Regions from separate parts of the Metabacillus hrfriensis genome, predicted to be linked through region 1. Evidence: riboswitches for the same ligand, from Rfam matches in the RefSeq annotation. Region 1 holds a riboswitch; the other holds the start of a gene.
What was found. Region 1 has a riboswitch for thiamine pyrophosphate ahead of thiT (energy-coupled thiamine transporter ThiT). Riboswitches for the same ligand answer to the same signal wherever they lie in the genome.

Region 1 (8,230 bases):
GGCCGTAAGCAATCGTTACTTCTGACATGCCCATTTCATTGATGACTTTTTTCATGACTTCAATAGGACAGGTTGAGCCCGCCATAATCCCTGTTCTCAAGGTTGAGAGGTCATAGTTTTTAAAGTTAGGAGAGTTCAGCTCAGCGATAAACATCGTCGGCACTCCGTGAAGTCCTGTGCATTTTTCTTTTTCAACGGTCTGAAGGACAAGATCGGGATTAAACTCCACGATTGGCACCATGGCTGCTCCGACAGATACACATGCCAGAACGCCAAGAACGCAGCCGAAGCAGTGGAAGAATGGGACCGGGATGCATAAACGGTCCTGATTCGTTAAATTCATTGAGCTTGCGACAAGGAAGCCGTTGTTGACAATATTGTGATGAGTGAGCATGACACCTTTAGGGAAGCCGGTTGTGCCTGAGGTGTATTGCATATTGATGACGCCCTCAGGAGTTAATAGGCTCTCTCGTTCGGCAAGCTCTTCATCAGTAACTTTAGATCCATGATCGAGAAGCTCATTCCAGCTGTACATCTCATGGGGTGCTTTTTGATTTCCTATGTAAATGAGGTTTTTTAAGTGCGGCAGTGCTTCAATTTGTTTGTATTTCTCTGCAGAAGCTGAATTCGTGATGGAGCGGACAATGTCGACATAAGATGTTCCTTTAAAGCCGTCAATTAAGAACAGAGTGGTGGAGTCAGACTGCTTCAGCAGGTATTCGAGCTCGCTGCTTTGGTAGCTTGTGTTGACGGTAACAAGTATGGCGCCAATGCGTGCAGATGCGAACTGCAGCAGGAGCCACTCAGGGACGTTGGTTGCCCAAATGGCAATGTTTTCACCCTTTTTGACGCCAAGACCCATTAAGGCTTTTGCAAGCTTCGTTGTTTCGCTGTAAAATTCATCATACGTATAGCGGATGTTTTCCTTTGAATAGACAATGGCATCCTGGCTTCCGTATTTTGACACAGTTTCCTTCAATAATTGGCCGATGGTTTTATTTTTTAGTGATTGCATGGGACCTCCCTGGACAAAAAGAATGATTACGCTTTCATTATAAACTATTTTTAGAAAGTTTTGAAAACTATTATTCTCTAAAAAATGCAGAAGCAGTTGCAGTATAATAGAAGAAATGTATTTTAAAAAGGGGAACGATCATGAATAAATCAACATTTTATCCTTATCTGGCACTCGCAATTGGAGTTGCGGCGGTCTCAACATCTGCCATTTTTGTAAAGCTGACCTCTGCACCTGCTCCAGTTATCGCGTTTTATCGCCTGTTTTTCTCAACACTCATCGTTCTGCCGCTGTTTTTGGCAAAATCGCTGCCTCATATTAAAACGTTAACAAAGAAAGACTGGAGCTATTCAATTTTGGCAGGGATACTGCTTGCTTTTCATTTTATTCTCTGGTTTGAATCTTTGAACTACACTTCTGTAGCGAGTTCAGTTGTGCTGGTGACTCTTCAGCCGCTGTTTGCGTTTATTGGCACCTATTTCTTCTTTAAAGAGAGGGTGTCAGCGAGGGCTATAATTAGTGCCATGCTTGCAATTGCAGGCAGTGTTGTGATCAGCTGGGGAGATTTCCGGATCAGCGGGCTTGCGCTGTTTGGAGACTTTCTAGCACTTGCGGCCTGTGCGATGGTCACTGCTTATCTGCTGTTTGGCCAAGGTGTGAGGAAGCGTCATACGCTGACTCTATATACTTTTATCGTTTATGCGGTCAGCTCAGTGACATTATTCCTTTACTGTGTGCTGCTAAGCTATCCTCTGACAGGTTTTCAGAAACAGGATTGGCTGTACTTTTTGCTGCTTGCAATTGTCCCGACATTGCTTGGGCATTCGCTATTTAACTGGTCGCTGAAATGGATTTCGACAAATGTCATTTCTGTTGCCATTCTGTTTGAGCCGGTTGGATCGATTATTCTTGCGTATTACTTCCTTGAAGAGACGGTTATTCTTACGCAATTAATTGGCGGAGGAATCATTATCATTGGCGTCATGCTGTTTCTTTTTGAAAAGAAAGACGTGGCTGAGATTTCAAGTGAACAAGCGCTGTAAACAAATAAAAGGACTCAATTCCGAGTCCTTTTTTGTTTTTCCATGATTTTCTTTTCCAGATCTTTAAACGTATACTTCGTCTTCTTTTTCAAAGCTTTTTCAAAGCTGTTTTGTTTTCCTGTTTCAAGAAGGAGATCCCGGATAATGTCTTCTCCAAATTCATCTGCCAAAATTTTAACGGCGTAGTAGCTCTGAGTATACACTTCCGCTTCCGGACTGTCTTCCAATGCATTTGCCCAGCTTCCGGGATTTCTTAGCTCATCGAAAGGGATCACCTTGTCGATGGGGATTTTTGCATCCTCTCCGTTATAGCCAGCATATTCTGCAACGCCCTCATTAAACCAGATTGGAATTTTCAGCGATTCGATTTCCATTTTCTCTAATGCTTTCTCCATATAGTAATGGGCATATTCATGGTAAAAGGTTTCCACGACAAGCGGAGATGCGGCATCGAGATCATCCGGAATCACGATGGCCATGGTTTCTTTCACATGATCGTAAAACCCCATATAATCCAAATATTCAAGCTCCTGCAGCGAGTCCGGCGATTCATCAAGGAGAATCAGGTCAATGGGCTGATCCTCGATCTTGCCGAACAAGCGGGTGCTGATGCTCCTTGCGTGATCGAATTCGTCTTCAACCAGCTGGATATCCCTTTTATTAAGAGAGGAATAGTAAACAGTAAGATGAGAAATTTTCTTCGTTTCAGCAGTTTCTTTGTATTCTTCATAAGGATCAATCGGCAAAAAAGCGTTCACCTGAAACTCAAATTTCTCCCTGGGACTGATATTTTGATAGTTGAAATGAGTCGTCATTACATTCATTAGGACTACGAAGAACAAGGTAATAATTAAACTGAAGGTTGTGATGGAAAGGAAGATGGATCCTGACAGTCCCTTGAAAAAGAGCAGATTCCTTTCCTTGCGGTTGATCAACTCGTATATAGAATAGATAAACAAGCCAAGCAGCAAAAGCGTTATAACGCTTCCTGCGATTACGCTTGCAGGTATATTCAAAAAGAGAAACAGAACGTAAAACACACCGGTGAAATAAACGATATACAGGATTGATAAGAAACTATGCAGAAGTATTTTCACTTGAAGCCTCCGTTTTGCCTTAGTCTATGAACATATTCTGTTTTATGAAAAGAAACTCCTTTTAGAGGTAGGGATTTAATTTTCGCTTGTCGAATTTTTTCAGCAAGGAGTGTTGAAAATGAATTTTAGAATAAGAAAAGCTGTTAAAGAAGATGCGAAGCAAATCGCAGTTGTTCACGTGGACAGCTGGAGAACAACCTATAAAGGTATTGTAGCAGATGAATATCTTGAAAGTCTTACATATGAAAGCAAAGAAAAAATGTGGATGTCTATTGATCCGGAGACAGTTTTTGTGGCAGAAAATCAGGATGGCCAAATAGCAGGGTTTGCAGGCTTCGGACCAGAGCGGACAAAGGAATATGGATTTGATGGGGAATTATATGCGATCTATCTATTAAAAGAAGTGCAGGGAGCAGGCATCGGGCGCAGGCTTGTAGAGGCAACTGCAAATGAACTGCTTCGGAAAAACTATCAATCTATGCTGCTGTGGGTAATGGATGAGAATCCTTCAAAAGGATTCTATGAACGCTTTTTGCCCGAAAGGATCGCAGAGGACGTCTATACGATTGATGGGACAGATCATCAGGAGACCGCATTTGGATGGCGTGATTTGTCGAAACTGGCAGCTGCATTGAAAAGGAAAGAGGGATCAATGTGAATCGAGCATTAATACTGGGCGGAACGCAATTTTTCGGCAAAAGACTTGTTCATAAGCTGCTTGAAAATGGGGCAAAAGTGACGATTGCAACAAGAGGAAGAACTCATGATGACTTTGGAGATGGCGTAGAGCGTCTGATTATCGATCGTGAAAACAAAGAATCAATGATTAAAGCCTTTGATCATAAACAATGGGACGTTGTTTATGATCAATCGTGTTTTTCGCCGCTTGAAGCAAAATCTGCTTATGAAGCGCTACACGGCAAAATCAGGCATTATATTTTCACTTCGACAATGGCAGTCTATGAATTCGGGAGAGGGAAGACAGAAGAGGACTTTGATCCTCTGTCGTATGAGCCTTCTTTTAAAGAGCGCAAAGACTATAAAGGGATAAGCGGCTATCAGGAAGCGAAACGCAGTGCAGAAGCCTATCTTTTTCAGAATGCGGATGTGCCTGTTGCCGCTGTAAGACCTGCTCTGGTAATCGGAATAGATGATTATACGGAACGCTTTTTATTTCATGTGAAAAAGGTGAAGAACGAGGAACCGATTGGAATTGCAGATCCTGGATATTTTTACAGCTATACTTCAGCTGAGGACGCAGCGGGATTCTTGTATATGGCTGGAGAAAAAACCTTAACGGGTGCATACAATGCCGCTTTTGAAAAAAGTCTGTCACTGAATGATCTTTTGCTTAAAATCGGATGTGCTGTCGGGAAAAAAGCGATTGTGACAAGGGAGATTGCGAAAGAGAATGCTTCACCTTATGGATTATCAGGTGAATGGACACTGAATGTGTCAAAGGCTGAAAGTGCTGGATACTCATTTGAGGAATTGGATCCGTACTTAGAGAAATTAATAGAGGTAATGAAAAAAGAAACGTGACCTTGTCGCGTTTCTTTTTAGTGGGGTAAAACCTGCTGATGAAATACCGAAGCAAAATATGCGAATACAAACCCAAGCGGGAAAGAGAAAATCATAGACCAGCCGTTGACTAATTCTTCTTCGTTGCTGATCCTTATCGCTTCAAAATAACCATATAGAAAATGAATAATCGACAATAAAAATGTTATCATCATCAATGAGAAGGATAGATTCATCATTTGCCCTCCATAAGAAATCTATTACTACTAGTACATGCTGATGATAGAGTGTTTATGACAAGAAATAAGTTCTGACCGAAGAGTCAGGCGCTGGAATAGACATGAATGGAAGAAATTATATAAATTTTAATAGGATAAAAAAGCACCGAAAAAAATCGGTGCTTTTGACAGAATCTATTTTCTTTTTAAGACAAGTGATTTAGAAGCAGTGAGCATCATTACTAAGACGATTGAGCAAATGATAAATGTAGGCACCATGTAGGAAGCGTTATAGCCGGCTGAATACAGCAGAACGGGCTTATCGCCTGCAAATTCTGCAAAGAAAATAGCGCCGGCAAGTGTATGTGCAGCAAATCTAAGGAAGCTTCCCAGAAAAGCCGCTGCTACTACGTAAGCAATTAATCGTCCTCTGTTAAGAGGATTCAGAGAGCTTTGGACTTGTTTATAGAAAACTCCTCCGGCACCTACCACGGTAAATGCAACAAAATAGTCAAGAAAACCCTGGACTGGATGCACAATTGTGGTGTAGCCCATAATCGTCTGCAAAACGCCAAGTAAAAAGCCTGTCAGCAGTCCTCCCTTTAATCCGTGGCGAAAACCCATGATCAGGACTGGAATCATTGCAAGCGAAATTGACCCTCCCTGAGGCATTTTGCCAATGAAGCTTGTTGCTAAATCAAGCAGAAATGCAATTGCTGATAGAATCGCTGCTTCTACTAAAAAAACTAGACGTGTATTTGTCTGCATAGCTCTTCCCCTTTTCAGCATTGACCGGGGCAGTTTTTTTCCATAATAAAAAGCAATGCGGGGAATGTCGGATGGTTTCCACGCACTGCTTTGGTTGGGTTATCACTTGAATCCATCGCCACATCCCTACGTAAGCTTTAACTATACAGGTTCAACGGGTCTGAACATAACGTTCACTCTCAGCCGAATGGCTCCCCAAGTGGTCAAATGCAATATATGATTTAGACACTACTATACAGGAAGTTGCAAAATTCGACAAGACTAAATCTTGATTTTTTTCAGAAAAGAATGGAAAGCTCTTTTATCTGTCTTTACAAGGATCCAAAATCTTGCTATAGTTTCCATGAATTCAATATATGCAGGGGAGCTGAGTGAACTTGGCTGAGAGGATACTGATTCTTGTATCGACCCTTTAACCTGATCTGGGTAATGCCAGCGGAGGGAATGCGGAAGATGCATTACTTTTCCATAACTTTGCGAATGCGTTAAGGCTGCCCCAGTGGCAGCCTTTTTTGTTGTTCGGTCAGATACTCATATATTAATAAATTTTAAGGAGGATAAAGAATGTCCAGTGTAAATCTAGCATTTCAGGTGCTGCCTAAATCATCAGAAGGGAATACATATGAAATTGTCGACAAAGCGATCGAGGTTGTTCAGCGATCAGGAGTTAAATATGAGGTAGGTGCGATGGAGACGGTTATGGAGGGAGAGCTAGATGAATTGATTGATATCGTTAAGCAAGCGCAGGATGCCTGTATTTCAGCCGGTGCAACCGAGGTAATGACTCACATGAAAATTCATTACCGCCCAAAAGAAGGGGTCACAATGGATGAAAAACTTAAGAAATACTGTTAAAACACTTTCAGGAATAGCGCTTCCTGGTATAGTGCTGCTGTCATTCCTCTTTTTGTGGGAATTGGCTGTCATCGTTTCAAAAGTGGAAAATTGGATTCTGCCTCGTCCGACTCATATTTTCATCACGCTTGCTGAAATGAGGGGAACGATAGGCGGACATATCCTGCAGACTCTGTCGGAAGCAGTACTTGGTTTATTGATCGCTGTAACAGCGGGCGTATTGATTGCTATCTTAATAGACCTGTCAGATTGGGTTCGAAAAGCAGTTGAACCGCTGCTTGTTCTTTCACAAACCATTCCAATAATAGCGCTTGCTCCATTGCTTATCATCTGGTTTGGATTCGGCATTTTTCCTAAAGTAATTGTCGTGGCGCTCGTTTGTTTCTTTCCGATCGCCATCAATCTTTCTGACGGCTTCCGTTTAGTAGACAGGGATATGGTGAAGCTCATGAGAACGCTTGGAGCAAGCCGCAGACAGATGTTTTTAAAATTGAAGCTTCCAGCTGCAACACCTTTCTTTTTTTCAGGGTTGAAAATAGCCGGAACATACAGTGTGATGGGGGCGGTTATCGGAGAGTGGCTGGGTGCAAGCAAAGGACTCGGAATTCTATTGACTCGATCCTCCCAATCGTTTCTGACAGATAAAGTATTTGCAACAATCGTCTTAATAGTAGGTTTAAGCTTAATCATTTTTACACTTATTGAAATACTGGCAAGAATCATGATGCCTTGGAAATATAAGCAGCAAAAGCATTCTAACTAGCACGGGGGAGAAAAAATGAAACAACTCTTATTTATTCTATTTAGTTTAGTGTTCATCTTATCTGGATGCGGATCGGCAGAAAAATCCTCTGATGAGGAATTAAAAAAAGTGAAGATTATGCTGGATTGGTTTCCAAATACAAATCATACAGGCATTTATGCAGCGAAAGAAAATGGCTTCTATAAAGAAGAAGGTCTTGATGTTGAAATAGTTGAACCTGGTGAAGGAGTCAGTGCGGATCAGATTGTTGCCTCTGGTGAAGTTGATTTTGCTGTCAGCCATCAGGAGAATATTACACACGCAAGATCAACAGGTGTGCCGATTGTTTCAATAGGAGCAATCATACAGGAGAATACTTCTGCATTTGCTTCTTTAAAAGAAGAAAACATCACTTCTCCAAAGGATTTTGAAGGAAAACGTTACGGGGGATGGGGTTCTCCTACAGAAGAAGCTGTTATTAAAGCTGTAATGGATAAATCGAATGCAGACTTTGAAAAAGTTGATTATGTCACGCTTGGAGCAACAGACTTTTTCAAGTCGATCGGACGCGATACAGACTTTCAATGGATTTTCCAGGGATGGGATGGGGTTGAGGCTGCTCGTCAGGGAATTGAATTGAACTACATCTATTTAAAAGACCTTGATCCAGCATTAAACTATTACACTCCGGTTATTGCAACCAGCGAATCCAAAATTGCAAAAGACAAAGAAATGGTTCAGTCCTTCATGAAGGCTACATCAAAGGGTTATCAATTTGCCATTGAAGAGCCGGAAGAAGCAGCGGATATTCTGATTAAAAATGTACCTGAGATTAATGCTGAGCTAGTAAAGGAAAGCCAAGTGTGGCTAAGTGATCAGTATCAGGGAAAAGCGAAGCAATGGGGCATTCAAGATGAAAAAGTCTGGAAAAGATATGCCGATTGGATGTATGAACGAAAGCTGATTGAAGA
Region 2 (8,230 bases), 440 kb from region 1:
GCAGTCACAATGATTTTCATGCTTCTTGAAAAATACAGTTTCATTTCTTCTTCCACAGGACGTTCATATTTGGTCAGTCCAAAGCTTTTTTCCTGATAAAGACCGCTGAAAAAGGATGTTATGTTTTCTTGATAGGCAGACCATGAAAATTGATAGTCAAATATGACAGTCTGTGCTCTGCCCTCAGCACTTATTTCAACATCTCTTGGGAATAGAACGACTAGAATGAGAGATAGAACGATTAAGAGAAAAAGAAGGATATGCCTGGAGATTTCAATTGTTGATTTCATTTAAAAAACCCCGCGTTCACTTTTCAGAGTATTGTAAAAATTTTACCATGACTATAGGACGATGGATAGGTATAAATAGGGAAAAAAACTTTATGTGAAAAACTTCACAATATTTCTTGCGTTTTTAAAAATAAGGGAATATAATATGAATTAAGCAATGTATGTGAATTACTTCACAATATAATGTGAAAACATTCACAAACAATTTTAAAGGGAGGAACTGCACTTATGAAAATCGCAGTGATTGGATGTACACATGCTGGAACAGCAGCAGTTTCAAATATGACGAAGCTTTATCCGGATGCAGCAATTACCGTTTATGAAAAAAATGATAATGTCTCTTTCTTATCTTGCGGCATCGCATTATATGTAGGAGGAGTTGTTCAGGACGCACAGGGCTTATTTTACTCTTCACCTCAAGAACTTGAGAACATGGGAGTTGCGATGAAAATGAAGCATGCCGTAACTTCTATTGATTCAGAAGCGAAAACACTCACAGCTGAAAACCTTGAAACAGGGGAAACGTTCGAAGATACGTATGATAAATTAGTGATGACAACAGGTTCATGGCCGATCGTGCCTCCGCTTGAGGGAATTCAATTAAATAATATCGTGCTTTCTAAAAACTTTAACCACGCTAATAATATTATCGAAAAAGCGAAGGAGGCCCAGAAAATCACAGTAGTCGGGGCAGGCTATATTGGGATTGAGCTTGTAGAAGCGTTTGAATCATACGGAAAAGATGTTACTTTAATAGACAGTTCAGACCGCATTTTAAGTAAATATCTAGATCCGGAATATACAGAAGTCATTGAAGATGAATTTGAAAATCGCGGCATTACTCTTGCTCTGGGTGAAACAGTCAGCAAATTCGAAGGCGAAAACGGCAATGTTTCAAAAGTAGTGACAACCAAAGGCGCGTACGAGACAGATCTAGTTGTTCTTTGCATAGGATTTAAGCCGAATACAGGTTTGCTTCAAGGGCAAGTTGATATGCTTGATAATGGCGCTATAATCGTAAATGAGTATATGCAAACAAGCAATGAAGATATTTTTGCAGCAGGCGACAGCTGCGCGATTCTCTATAATCCAACCGGGAAGCATGCTTATATTCCATTAGCTACTAATGCCGTCCGGATGGGAACATTAGTCGCTAAAAACTTAGTGAACAAAACGATTAAATATATGGGTACTCAAGGTACATCAGGCATTAAAATTTATGAAAATAACATCGCTTCAACAGGCATGACAGAAACAGCTGCTTCTTTTATGGATATGAATGTGAAAAGTATCACAATCTTAGAAAACGATCGCCCTGAGTTTATGCCATCCTATGAACCTGTCACTTTAAAGGTCGTTTATGAAGAAGAGACAAGAAGAATTGTCGGTGCACAAGTGATGTCAAAAGCGGATTTGACTCAATCAATTAATACTCTATCAGTCTGCATCCAAAATCGCATGACGATTGATGAGCTTGGCTTTGTCGACTTCTTCTTCCAGCCTCATTACAACAAGCCTTGGAACTTCTTGAACCAGGCTGGTTTGCAGGCGATACAGTAATAGATGAAAACAGCGGAATGCATGCATTCCGCTGTTTTTTTATGGTTTAGGAGATTTTTGTAAAAAAGAAAGTATTTCATTCAAATAAGAAAGTATTTTCCTGTTTTTCGCCAGTATTACGGACATTTCGGACAGTAAATGGACCGGTTTGGAAAGTAATACAAGGTTCGCCCCTAAAATGATTCAATGAACCGGCAGAACGTTCACAGCCTAAATGGTCTACTGATAGATAGCTGAACCGTTTTCAACAAATTCTTTTGACTTTTGCTTCAGTCCTTCTTCAATTTCCTGTTCTTTAACAGTATTTCTTAAATCGTGGGAAATTCTCATCGAGCAGAATTTTGGCCCGCACATCGAGCAGAAATGAGCGGTTTTAGCTCCTTCGGCAGGTAACGTTTCATCATGATATTCCTTTGCACGGTCAGGATCAAGGGAAAGATTAAATTGATCTTCCCAGCGGAATTCAAATCTCGCTTTAGACAGGGCATCGTCTCTATACTGTGCATTAGGATGTCCTTTGGCTAGGTCAGCGGCGTGTGCAGCAATTTTATAGGCAATGACTCCTTCGCGAACATCATCTTTATTAGGCAATCCCAAATGCTCTTTCGGCGTTACATAGCAAAGCATCGCGGTACCGAACCAGCCAATCATCGCTGCACCTATAGCTGAAGTGATATGATCATAGCCTGGTGCGATATCTGTCGTTAATGGTCCAAGTGTATAAAAAGGTGCCTCATGGCAAATTTCCTGCTGCTTTTCTACATTTTCGCGAATCATGTGCATTGGAACATGGCCAGGACCTTCAATCATCACCTGTACGTCATGCTTCCATGCGATTTTCGTGAGCTCACCCAGGGTTTCAAGTTCTGCAAATTGTGCTTCATCATTTGCATCTGCAATCGATCCGGGACGCAGGCCATCGCCTAATGAAATGGAAATATCATAACGTTTTAAAATCTCGCAAATCTCCTCAAAATGGGTATAGAGAAAGTTTTCTTCGTGGTGGGCTAAGCACCATCCTGCAAGAATGGATCCTCCTCTTGATACAATCCCGGTTGTTCTTTTAATTGTAAGAGGGATATACCTCAGCAAAACACCTGCATGGATTGTAAAGTAATCGACCCCTTGTTCCGCCTGTTCAATTAAGGTATCTCTGTACACTTCCCAGGTTAAATCCTCAGCAATGCCTTTTACTTTTTCAAGCGCCTGGTAGATGGGCACTGTTCCAACCGGTACTGGTGAATTTCTGATAATCCACTCCCGGGTGGTGTGAATATCTTTGCCTGTCGATAAATCCATGATGTTGTCAGCACCCCATTTGATTGCCCATGTCATTTTTTCAACTTCTTCTTCAATGGATGAGGTTACTGCAGAGTTGCCTATATTTGCATTAATTTTGACATGAAAATGTTTGCCTATGATCATAGGTTCACTTTCTCTATGATTGATGTTTGCAGGTATAATGGCTCTGCCGCTTGCAACTTCACTTCTAATGAACTCAGGGTCCATGTTTTCACGAATGGCTATAAACTCCATCTCAGGTGTAATGATTCCTTTTCTGGCGTAATGAAGCTGAGTGACATTGGCATTCTTTTTTGCCCGCAGTACTTTTCTATCGCCAGTAAAGACGTTTTCATTTGAAGTCATATCCCCTTGTCGGCCGTTATCCTCAGGCTTGACTCTGCGACCTGAATATTCTTCCACATCATCCCGTTCAAAAATCCAGCTTCTTCTGACTTCAGGTAACCCCTTTTTAATATCAATGGCAGCGGCTTGATCCGTATAAGGACCACTCGTATCATAAACAAGCACTGGTTCATTATCCTGTGCAAGCTCAATTTTCCGAAATGGAACACGAATGTCCTCTCTTGATCCTGTTTTATACATCTTTTTGCTGCCATCAAACTGTTTAGTGAATGCGAAATCCAATCTTAACTCCTCCTTATATCGTTTAATAGAGTTTTGATCTGCACCCGCGAAAGAAATAGAAAAAGGGTTCTGTTAATGAACAGAACCCTTGGAACAGTATGTGTAAAAAGCCAAAAAAAACGGCCTACGCCACACCGCTTCCCTACGCTGGCATCATCCAGATCAGGTTCAAAGGGTCAAAGAATTGCGTTCTTCTCTCAGTCCAGCATCATGGACTCCCCCAGCAGAATGAAAAAATATTCATTTGTTAGCAATATAGCAGGTAAATCGGCAATCTTGCAAGTGATAATTTTCACAATTATAAATTTTGAGTATGCTTGAGAAACAATCATGTGGTTCATTGTACCTGATTTCAGTCCGTTGGTATTGGGAGAGAGCTCATTGCCTATCATCCCGCTATCTGGAAAAAGGTAAAATGGGAGGAGGATTATCCAAACATCCTGATTGAACCTAAAGTAAGTGTGGAAATAGTCCACCATGGGATTATTAATTAATGGCTAATACGAAGCTTCATTAAAAGTGAGTGAAAATCAACAATGCCGTGGAAGAGTCAAAATTCATTAGAAACACATCCCGTATTGATCATAAAATACGGGCTTTTTATTTATTCGCTACTAGGGCAGTACCTTATTAATTGAATTTTTGATATATTAAGGATATGTATGTATTTGGAGGAGATGGACCGCGATGAAGAAGCAAGAACAGGCTCATGAAGAGAAATTTCTTTCTCAGGAAAGACTCGATGGCTTAATGGAAGTCTATCTTAATCAGCTTGAGAACTCTCCAACCGCATTTTTAATTCACGAAAACCGAAAGTGGACATATATAAATCCTTCTGCCATGAATCTGTTAGAGTTAAAGTGCAAGGAGGATCTCATTGGAAAATCCATCTGGAATTCAATTGATCCTCAGCATAGAGAGATAATTGAGCAGCGGATCACCGATACAAAAAATGGTTTCACACCGTCTTCAATGGAACAGATCTGGTATACCAGACGAGGATTGCCCTTAACCATGGAAGTAACATCACTGCCAAACATATGGGGGGACAGGCAATCCACCCAGGTGATTATAAGAGATGTCACAATTAAGAAAAAACTTGAACAAGAACACGAGGAAACGATAAAAAAGTTCCGTCTGATTACTGAAAATATGCGTGATATCGTTGGGCTTCTAGATGCAAACGGACTTTTCACCTATGTATCTCCGTCTTATAAAGAAGTACTTGGGTATGATATATCAGAAGCAGTCGGATACACTCCTTTTCAATTCGTTCATCCGGAGGACAGGGAGCTGATTGCCGGCCAATTTTATAAAATGCTCAAGGAAAATAGACAGATGACGGTTGAGTATCGATATTTATGCAAGGATCATACTTATATATGGCTTGAGTCGCATGGAATTCCCGTCACTGAAAATGAATCCTTAAAGCATGCGATCGTCATTTCAAGAAACATTACACAGCGGAAGCAAACAGAAGAAAAATTGAGAAAAAGCGAAAGCAAGTACCGGATCATTTTAGAACACAGCAACGACTTAATATGTGTAGTCGATCTTAAAGGAAATTATATATACGCATCGCCCTCTTATAAAAAAGTCCTGGGATATGAGCCTGAGCGTATGATCGGGCAAAATGTCTTTAAATATATACTTGTTGATGATCATGCTAAAGCAGAAGGGATTATACACACCCTTTTAACCACAAAAGGACCTGTCACCATCCCTTATCACAAGATCAGTCATACAGGACAGGCTGTCTTGTTTGAGGGAAAAGGAATGGCTGTTTTCAATCAGCATGGGGACCCAGAAAGCATTGTGTTCATATCAAGGGATATTACTGAAAAAAGAAAAGTCGAAGAATATATCCGCAACTATGAGAAGCTTACCGTACTAGGGGAGCTTGCAGCTGGTGTTGCCCATGAAATCAGGAATCCGCTTACATCCATTAAGGGATTCTTTAAGCTGCTGACTGAAAAAGACAGGGACCAGAATGAGATAAAATATCAGAATGTCATCATGGATGAATTAAGCCGAATTGAGCAGATCGTCAATGAATTTATGGCACTGGCAAGGCCCCAGGCTATTCATCTGAAAGAATGCACTAATGTTGTAGAACTTCTTAAAGACACGATGATTTTATTAAATCCAGAGGCTTCCCTCAGAAATGTGGCTATCGATCTTAAATTTGATTCAGATGCCGCAAAAATAGAATGTGAAAAAAATCAAATGAAACAAGTATTCATCAATGTTATGAAAAATGCCATAGAAGCTATGCCGGACGGAGGCAGCCTTAAAATAAGAGGAGAAAACAAGGATGATTTATTTTATCAGCTGACGTTTGAGGATAATGGGACAGGTATTGATGAAAAGCGTCTGGAAAAACTCGGAACGCCTTTTTTTACAACAAAAGAAAAAGGCATTGGACTGGGTCTTACAATCAGCAACAAAATCATTACCGAGCATAATGGGGAATTCAAAATGGAAAGCGAACTTGGCAAAGGCACAAAGGTAATCATCAGACTGAAAAAGTAGGGGGGCTTAAGGTTATGAAGCAGTTTACAAAGGGGCAATTTCTTAAAGCGCGGAAATTTATGCTTGAAAAAGCGCGAAAGGTTGACCGCGCTTTATATCTTTTTGAATTTGAGAATGGCTCTAAAGAAGATGTGCTAATGGAGCTTAAAACATATCAGAATCAAGATGGCGGCTTCGGGAATGGACTTGAGCCGGATTTCAGATGTTCAGATTCATCAGCACTTGCCTCAACGGTCGGCATGCAGTATTTATCCAGAGTGAACGCGGATGAAGAAGACGAAATTCTTAACAACACTATTGCTTATTTCATTCAGAGCTATCAACCAGAACTTCATGGTTGGGAAAAAGTGCCCCCTGAGGTAGAATCTGCACCGAGGGCACCCTGGTGGAATTACCAAAAGGCTGGGGCAGATTGGGGAAATCCAAATGCTGAAGTACTGGGTTATTTTTATGAATATAAAAAATTGATACCAGAAAGCATGCTTTCTGAATTGACTGATCATGCAATCAGCCATCTTCAGGGCCTTCAGGAATATGAATTTCATGAATTGCTTTGCTATCTTAGACTTGCTGAAAAAGCGCCGCACGTATCCCGCCGTGAAATGACCGTTCATCTGGATGAATTTGTTAGCAAATGCATCATCAGAAATCCAGAAGACTGGATAGGATACGGACTCCAGCCGACGGGTGTGATTCAGTCACCAAGCTCCAGGTATTATCCATTATTCGCTGAAAGCGTGGAACAGAATCTTGATTTCATCATTGAACAGCAAACCGATGACGGCAGCTTTGCACCAGCCTGGTCTTGGGGGCAATATGAAGATATTTGGCTTCTTGCTAAAGAAGAATGGAAGGGCTGGATTACGCTTGAAAAGCTGAGACTCTTGCGGGAGTTTAACCGGATAGAAGAACTATAAAAAAACCTCAGCGTTTCCGCTGAAGTTTTTTTATTTCTTAAATAATCCTGCAAATTCTAGATCCGGTTTTCACTGTTGTGAGGACTTGTATGTTTCCCGGCAGCCTCTCATGCATGATTTTTAACTCTGCGGGAATAAAAACTGATAACGAAAACAATCATGGCAAGGGCAGCACCTGCCGTGACGAGCATGCCGTCAGGACTATGATGGCTGCCTGTGAGCTTCCACAATTTATAGGGAATAACGGAAATGGCAATAAGGATTAAAAACCCTAAATATAGTTTAAGAATGTTTTCGTTCTTGTCCTTACTTGAACCCTTCAATTTTGCAAGCGTATCTAAAACAAAAATTAAGAGCAGCAATGCCGCTGTCAGTACGAAGAAATCTCCCATTCTATCACCTCATTAATAGTTAAACAAACGTTTGATTAAGCTGTGAATTTCCTTGGTGCATAAGGGTTTTCTTTAGTTCGTCCACTGATGGCGCCAGAAAATCCGGTGCAGCAGAACCCAGTTCTTTTTTCGAACCATATCCGTATAAAACCCCAATTGAAGCAATGTTATTTTCTCTTGCTGCGATGATATCCTGCTCACGGTCAAATCTCTGATTTCGGGTTAACAGGATAATGCTTCAGAACTTCTGCGATGATGTCTGACTAGGCGATAAGTGTGCCATCAAGGCTGCTGCCGGCTATTTGATCAAAATAGAAATCCATTTTGAAATGCTTCAGAATTTTTTCTGCAAAAATGGCTGGTTTTGAAGCAGCAAATCTTTTCACGGTGCAAGTCTTAAAGGAGACTGCTGATTCCGGGGTATCCACCGCCGTTTTTCTATATTTTATCAAAAAAGCAGCGGAAGAATAGGTGTGTTAAAAAGGTTTATATGAACTTTTCTTGAATAAAAGGGTAAGGATAAAAATGCGGAGGTGGAGAAAGTGGAATTTCGAATCGAAAGAGATACGATGGGTGAGATTAAAGTTCCTGCAGATAAGTTTTGGGGGGC

Region 2: it holds a riboswitch for thiamine pyrophosphate, as region 1 does, so the genes downstream of both, thiC (phosphomethylpyrimidine synthase ThiC) here and thiT (energy-coupled thiamine transporter ThiT) in region 1, are expected to answer to the same signal.

What each region holds. Positions count from the first base shown of each region.
Region 1 is NZ_CP126116.1:4,062,908-4,071,137, reverse strand. Features, by position in the region: gene QLQ22_RS20315 (AMP-binding protein) at 1-1,039, opposite strand, end outside; gene QLQ22_RS20310 (DMT family transporter) at 1,156-2,058, shown strand; gene QLQ22_RS20305 (gluzincin family metallopeptidase) at 2,073-3,155, opposite strand; gene QLQ22_RS20300 (GNAT family N-acetyltransferase) at 3,274-3,813, shown strand; gene QLQ22_RS20295 (NAD-dependent epimerase/dehydratase family protein) at 3,810-4,697, shown strand; gene QLQ22_RS20290 (hypothetical protein) at 4,715-4,912, opposite strand; gene thiT (energy-coupled thiamine transporter ThiT) at 5,090-5,662, opposite strand; TPP riboswitch at 5,769-5,870, opposite strand; TPP riboswitch at 6,013-6,125, shown strand; gene QLQ22_RS20280 (MTH1187 family thiamine-binding protein) at 6,227-6,517, shown strand; gene QLQ22_RS20275 (ABC transporter permease) at 6,492-7,280, shown strand; gene QLQ22_RS20270 (ABC transporter substrate-binding protein) at 7,296-8,230, shown strand, end outside.
Region 2 is NZ_CP126116.1:4,498,602-4,506,831, reverse strand. Features, by position in the region: gene QLQ22_RS22355 (ABC transporter permease subunit) at 1-290, opposite strand, end outside; gene QLQ22_RS22350 (FAD-dependent oxidoreductase) at 519-1,850, shown strand; gene thiC (phosphomethylpyrimidine synthase ThiC) at 2,070-3,779, opposite strand; TPP riboswitch at 3,902-4,011, opposite strand; gene QLQ22_RS22340 (Ger(x)C family spore germination C-terminal domain-containing protein) at 4,145-4,273, shown strand; gene QLQ22_RS22335 (PAS domain S-box protein) at 4,467-6,311, shown strand; gene QLQ22_RS22330 (hypothetical protein) at 6,326-7,228, shown strand; gene QLQ22_RS22325 (hypothetical protein) at 7,336-7,620, opposite strand; gene QLQ22_RS25215 (HAD hydrolase-like protein) at 7,640-7,849, opposite strand; gene fumC (class II fumarate hydratase) at 8,163-8,230, shown strand, end outside.